3 regions of the Mesorhizobium sp. IMUNJ 23033 genome follow, and region 3 is predicted to be linked to each of the others. Evidence: predicted binding sites of a transcription regulator. Region 3 holds the regulator's gene; each other region holds the start of a gene.

Region 1 (2,265 bases), on a different contig from region 3:
GGCGCAGGAGCCCCAGGAGATGATCGCCTTGGCGTTGGAGGCGGCATGCTTGAGCTGGTCGACGAAGGGCTTGCCGCCGATGATGCAGAACATGCCGTCCTCGTTGAGCGGCGGATTGCCTTCGACCGCGAGGATGTAGTTGCCCTTGTACTGTTCGACGACCTCGTCGACGATCGCCTCGGCCTGGTGGCCGGCGGCCGCCATGAGCGTGTCGTCATAATCGAGTGAAAGCATCGACAGCACGACGTCCTTGGCGAGCGGGTGCGCCGAGCGGATGAAGCTTTCGGAGCAGCAGGTGCATTCCAGCCCGTGCAGCCACAGCACCGGAATGCGCGGCTTGGACTCCATCGCGTAAGCTATTTTCGGCGCGAGGGCCGGTCCAAGGCCGAGGGAAGCCGCCGTCAGGCTGCAGAATTTCAGGAAACTTCGGCGGGTGATCCCCTGCCGGCGCATGACCGCGTAGAATGTTTCTTGCATCAGGCCTTCCTCCACAGGCGGCGGCATCTGTTGGCCGCGGATGTGCGAAGGCGAAGCAAGTCCGGTGCCAGACTTGAAAAGTCGAACAATTCAATACTCAGATGCTTTTCGAAGCGTTGTCTTGTTCCGGTCGCCGGCGATGGAGTGGCAACCGGGCTGGCAGATTACAGAGAAAGCTTCCGCAATGAACAGATCGCGCTCGCCCTGCGCGGCTACAGCAAACTGGGTATCGCGGGATTTGGTCCACGGGTTGGATGACGCCGAAGACGTTGCGCTCTTCGGCAGTCAGGTGGCTCCGTTTGTCCGGCGCTTGACCGCGCACGATGAGGCGGCGAGATCTGGCCTGGACGAACGCGGTCTGTGAGGAATCCTGCTCTCTATTCTGGACTTGCACCATCTACTCGTTGCCGCTCTCCCGACGTACGCTTCCGTTGACTCGCTGTTGTCGGGTTTGTCGCGTCCGCGACGGACCGGCGCCTGGCTTCGGTCCAGGAACGGAAGGGACAAACCATAATTTGTGAAATCGGAGAAATGAGAAAAGAGATTGCGTGATGAGAGGCGGCCGCGGTTCGGTGTCGGTCAAGACTGGCTACGCTAGGCAGGCGCCTCTGGCGGAGATGTTTTGAGCCGATGAGGACTTGCGACTGGCAGCAAAGTGCAGAAAGAGCTTTCTCCTCACGTAAAAGGGGGCCGGTGCTTCAGCGCCGATTCCAAAGTCTTTTGCTCTTCGCCCGTCCCCTCTTCCGTCTTGACTAGTACCAACCGAGGGCCTATCTCACCGCCACGTTAGCACTCGCTTCTGGTGAGTGCTAACCACTCTCCGGCACAGGAGAACCGTTCAACATCCGCACCAGGGATATCCAAAAATGGCAAAGTCGAATTTCCGGCCGCTTCATGACCGCGTGGTCGTTCGCCGGGTTGAATCCGAATCCAAGACCGCCGGCGGGATCATCATCCCGGATACGGCGAAGGAAAAGCCGCAGGAAGGCGAGATCATCGCCGTCGGTTCCGGCGCCCGCGACGAAGCCGGCAAGCTCGTACCGCTGGACGTCAAGGCCGGCGACCGCATCCTGTTCGGCAAGTGGTCGGGCACCGAAGTCAAGCTCAATGGCGAAGACCTTCTGATCATGAAGGAATCCGACATCATGGGCATCATCGGCTGACACGCCGCCGCCTTTCATCCGCACCATCCAATCTGAATTTCGGGCGAAATGCCCAGGAGTAAAAAATGGCTGCCAAAGACGTAAAATTCTCCCGTGATGCCCGTGAGCGCATGCTGCGCGGCGTCAACATCCTCGCCGACGCGGTGAAGGTCACGCTCGGCCCCAAGGGCCGCAACGTCGTCATCGACAAGTCGTTCGGCGCCCCGCGCATCACCAAGGACGGCGTCACCGTCGCCAAGGAAATCGAGCTTGAGGACAAGTTCGAGAACATGGGCGCGCAGATGGTCCGCGAGGTCGCTTCGAAGACCAACGACATCGCCGGCGATGGCACCACGACCGCGACGGTTCTGGCGCAGTCGATCGTCCAGGAAGGCCACAAGGCGGTTGCCGCCGGCATGAACCCGATGGACCTGAAGCGCGGCATCGACCTCGCCGTCACCGACGTCGTCGCGACGCTGATCAAGAATGCCAAGAAGATCAAGACCTCGGAAGAGGTTGCCCAGGTCGGCACCATCGCCGGCAATGGCGACGAGTCGGTCGGCAAGATGATCGCGGAAGCGATGCAGAAGGTCGGCAACGAGGGCGTCATCACGGTCGAGGAAGCCAAGACCGCCGAGACCGAACT
Region 2 (2,265 bases), on a different contig from region 3:
GAGGCCTCCGCGCAGCTTGTTGACGACCAGCGTCGCCAACGCCTCACCCTCGACATCCTCGGCGATGATCAGCAGCGGTTTGGACGACTGCACCACAGCCTCCAGCACCGGCAGTAGTGCCTGCAGGTTGGACAACTTCTTCTCGTGGATCAGCACGTAAGGCTCTTCGAGCTCCACGCGCATCTTGTCCTGGTTGGTGATGAAATACGGGCTGAGATAGCCGCGGTCGAACTGCATGCCTTCGACAACTTCCAGTTCGGTTTCCGCGGTTTTCGCTTCCTCGACCGTAATCACGCCCTCATTGCCGACCTTCTGCATCGCCTCGGCGAGGAAGCGGCCGATTTCGACATCGCCATTGGCCGAGATGGTGCCGACCTGGGCGATCTCGTCATTTTTGGTCACCTTACGGGCGTTGGTCTTCAACTCCTGGACAATCGCCTCGACGGCCTTGTCGATGCCGCGCTTCAGGTCCATCGGGTTCATCCCCGAGGCGACGGCCTTCGCCCCTTCCTTGACGATCGCCTGGGCGAGCACCGTTGCGGTCGTGGTGCCGTCACCGGCGATATCGCTGGTTTTCGAGGCAACCTCGCGCACCATCTGCGCTCCCATGTTCTCGAACTTGTCCTCGAGCTCGATTTCCTTGGCGACGGTGACGCCGTCCTTGGTGATGCGCGGCGCACCAAACGACTTGTCGATGACGACGTTACGGCCCTTGGGGCCGAGGGTGACCTTCACCGCATTGGCCAGGATATCGACACCGCGCAGCATCTTCTCGCGGGCTTCGGTATGGAATTTGACGTCCTTGGCAGCCATTTTTCAACTCCTTCCTTAGGCAGCATTTTGACGGATTAAGACCCTCGCTCAGGCGGCCTTCCTGGCCTGGATTTCGGTCTCGATCACGCCCATCACGTCGCTTTCTTTCATGATAAGCAGGTCTTCGCTGTTGAGCTTGATCTCAGTGCCGGACCATTTGCCGAACAAGATGCGGTCGCCGACCTTGACGTCGAGCGGCGTGAGCTTGCCACTTTCGTCGCGCGCGCCCGGGCCGATGGCGATGACTTCGCCCTCCTGCGGCTTCTCCTTGGCAGTGTCGGGAATAATGATGCCGCCGGCCGTCTTCTCCTCGGCCTCGATGCGGCGAACCAGGATACGGTCGTGCAATGGACGGAACGTCATGTCGTTCTCCTTCAGGACAAACAGATTTTTAAGGTTCCTCCACACCGGACCGGCAATATCGGGCAGGTGCGGGGCGCCGCGACCCTTCTTCAGGCATCGCGCGCATATCGACCTAGTTTTGCATTTTTTGAGTTTCAAGAGGTCGCTGAAAAAATTTTGGCACTCGGCATTTCGGAGTGCTAGCGACATGAATTCATGAAGCTATTTTGCCAGGGCGCACGATTTTCAGGTCTTGAAATTCGGTCCGAACTCCACGAATTTTTTGCAGTTGGAGTCCCGAAAGGGGCACGGCAACACCAAAGATGCCAAGGAGATTGTTAGGAAGCGGAGACCATCGATGGAACGAACCTTGTCGAAGAACATCCTCTCGATCGCCCCTGAAGCCTCTGATCCTTCGCTTGATCGCCTGCTCTTCCCGGCGCGGCACCTTAATCACCCCGATGAGGTAGTGGGCGACCGCACGCTCGACATTCAGGAAAAGCGCGCCATTCTAGCCTCATGGGCGTCGGATGCTTGTGCCGTCGAATCTATGCCCGCGTTGCGAAAGCCACCGGGTGCTGCGAGCCCGGTGACATTTGACGCGGTCATGGATGCACTTCGCCGCCTGGACGATAGTCGCGGCGAGATTAGCTGCGATTTCAAGGAACGGTGGGACCGAGAAAGCCCGCAAGGACTTGAGGCTTAAACGCATCTAAGAAGGGGTAGAGAAGCATAGTCAGCAGGGAATTCCAGCTGCAGATGGAGGGCTGCGGTCTCACAACCGCGGAGATCCATTACCACCTTCCCGATCATCCAAGCCTTTTACAGCTCTATGTCTGGCAGGAATACGATCTTGCACCGGAATTCCCGACCCTGAAAGGGTTTCTGGATTACTGGGAGCGCGAACTCGAAGGCGCGCTCCATTCCGTGCGCGTCGCTCATCGCCGCCTGATCCGGCCTTGCGAATGGCAGGCCGTAGACGGCATCTTCACTCTTCAATAGCCGGCGCCCGGGTCTGCCCTGGCCGGGTCCGCCAGGTCGCCGTCATCGGGCTATCAAAGACGGTCGCACCAGAGCCCTCTTTGTTGATGCTGATGGCGGTGTGCAGCA
Region 3 (2,265 bases):
CGTAGAAATCGTCGTCGAGACGCTTTTCCAGTTCAACGAGATCGGCCGGCAGCGGCAGGCCCATGGCGCGCAGCTCCCTCAGCTTTTCGCGCAGCTGCTCCTGTACTTCGTGCTGGTCCTCGGGCTGGTTGACCATTTCCTCGAGCAACAGGCTGATCTGGGCTTTTAGCGATTCCAACGCCATTCTTTTTCTCCTCGGCCGCCTGTTTCTTCCAAGGTGTGTTGAGATTCGGGTCAGCACCGGAGTCGAAGACGGGCGCGAAGCGACCAACATGGTGGTTTTCGACCCGCGTTTGCAGGCCGGCCTCACCTGAATACCAATTCACCTAGCGCAGCATGCGCGAAATAAGCTGCGCCGTATAGTCGACCATCGGCACTATGCGGGCGTAGTTCAGGCGCGTCGGGCCGATGACGCCGAGTGCACCGACGACGCGGGCGTCCTTGTCGCGGTAGGGCGCGACGACCAGCGACGAGCCGGACAGCGAAAACAGCTTGTTTTCCGAGCCGATGAAGATGCGCACGCCCGGTCCTTCCTCGGCAAGGTCGAGCAGCTGGACCAGCCCGTCCTGCGTCTCCAAGTCCTCGAACAGATGGCGCAGCAACTCGATGTCGGCCTGGGCGGTGACGTTTTCCAAGAGATTGGCGCGCCCGCGCACGATAAGACGCGCCGGCAGGCCACTGTCGGCGCCGGCCCACACCGCCAGACCCTTCTCGACCAGGTCCTGCGACAGCGTGTCGAGGGCTGCCCTGGTCTCTTCCTTGATGCGGGCGATCTCGATGCGCGCCTCGGCCAGCGTGCGGCCACGGATATGGGCGTTGAGGAAGTTCGAGGCCTCGTGCAATTGCGAGACGGTGATGCCGGCGGGCAGGTCGACGACGCGGTTCTCGACATCGCCGTTCTGCGACACCAGCACGGCCAGCGCCTTGGTCGGCTCGAGCTGGATGAATTCGATGTGCTTGAGCGCTACCTCGTTCTTGGCGGCGAGCACCAGGCCAGCGCCGCGCGACATGCCCGACAGCATCTGGCTGGCCTCGGTCAGCATTTGCTCCAGCGTCGCGCCCGAGCCGGAGGCGCGCACCTGCGCCTCGATGATGCGGCGCTCCTCGTCGGAAAGGTCGCCAAGCTCCATGAAGGCGTCGACGAAGAAGCGCAGGCCGGTCTGGGTCGGCAAGCGGCCAGCCGAGATATGCGGCGCATAGATCAGGCCGAGATGTTCGAGGTCGCTCATCACGTTGCGGATGGTGGCCGGCGACAGCGACGACGGCAGGATGCGCGACAGGCTGCGCGAACCGACCGGCTCGCCATCCCTCAGATAGGAATCGACGATGCGCCGAAAAATGTCGCGCGAACGCATATCCAGTGACTGGAGCACCGGCGACTGCGACGCGGGATCGACTGCCTTGGTCATTCGGGCCAAAAACCTCCGGTTCAAATATAGACTTAGGCCGTGCCGGCGCAACCCGGTCCATTTTCCTTTGCGCCATGGGCCGCATGCGTCTACAAGCCGCCCACGATTCCGGAAAACCAGAAGAAAGAGGCCTGAATGCGCCCCTCCAAACGCCAAGCCGACGAAATGCGCGCCATCTCCTTCGAGCGCGGCGTCTCCAAACATGCCGAAGGCTCGTGCCTGGTGAAGTTCGGCGATACGCACGTCCTGTGCACGGCGAGCCTGGAGGAAAAGGTGCCGGCCTGGATGCGCAATTCCGGCAAGGGCTGGGTGACGGCGGAATACGGCATGCTGCCGCGTTCCACCGGCGAGCGTATGCGCCGCGAGGCTTCCGCCGGCAAGCAAGGCGGCCGCACGCTGGAAATCCAGCGGCTGATCGGCCGTTCCTTGCGCGCCGTGGTCGACCTGCAGGCGCTGGGCGAGCAGCAGATCACCGTCGACTGCGACGTCATCCAGGCCGATGGCGGCACCCGCACCGCCTCGATCACCGGCGGCTGGGTGGCGCTTTACGATTGCCTGCGCTGGATGGAAGCGCGGCAGATGGCCAGCGTCGCCAAGGTGCTGAAGGACCATGTCGCGGCGATTTCCTGCGGCATCCATGACGGCCAGCCGGTCATCGACCTCGACTATATCGAGGATTCTTCCGCCGGCACCGACGCCAATTTCGTCATGACCGGCAAGGGCGGCATCGTCGAGATCCAGGGCACGGCCGAGGGCGAACCCTTCTCGGAAGACCAGTTCGCCGCGCTGATGGGCCTGGCCAAGAAGGGCATCCAGCGCCTGGTCAGCCTGCAGCAGATGGCGGTCGTATAGGTTT

The links. Region 3 encodes HrcA, which represses chaperone genes, less so after heat shock. Its sites were predicted from a motif close to GTTAGCACTCNCNNNNNGNGAGTGCTAAC; they were not measured.
Region 1: a site for HrcA is predicted at 1,263-1,291, ahead of groES (co-chaperone GroES). Genes of this name have one in related genera too.
Region 2: a site for HrcA is predicted at 1,332-1,360, ahead of ACFX5Q_RS33770 (co-chaperone GroES). Genes of this name have one in related genera too.

What each region holds. Positions count from the first base shown of each region.
Region 1 is NZ_JBJACT010000047.1:23,014-25,278, forward strand. It holds gene ACFX5Q_RS32285 (hydrogenase small subunit) at 1-477, opposite strand, end outside; gene groES (co-chaperone GroES) at 1,344-1,640, shown strand; gene groL (chaperonin GroEL) at 1,706-2,265, shown strand, end outside.
Region 2 is NZ_JBJACT010000058.1:17,196-19,460, reverse strand. It holds partial or broken gene groL (chaperonin GroEL) at 1-813, opposite strand, end outside; gene ACFX5Q_RS33770 (co-chaperone GroES) at 862-1,176, opposite strand; gene ACFX5Q_RS33765 (hypothetical protein) at 1,514-1,861, shown strand; gene ACFX5Q_RS33760 (usg protein) at 1,915-2,157, shown strand.
Region 3 is NZ_JBJACT010000025.1:71,957-74,221, forward strand. It holds gene ACFX5Q_RS24295 (hypothetical protein) at 1-184, opposite strand, end outside; gene hrcA (heat-inducible transcriptional repressor HrcA) at 327-1,409, opposite strand; gene rph (ribonuclease PH) at 1,545-2,261, shown strand.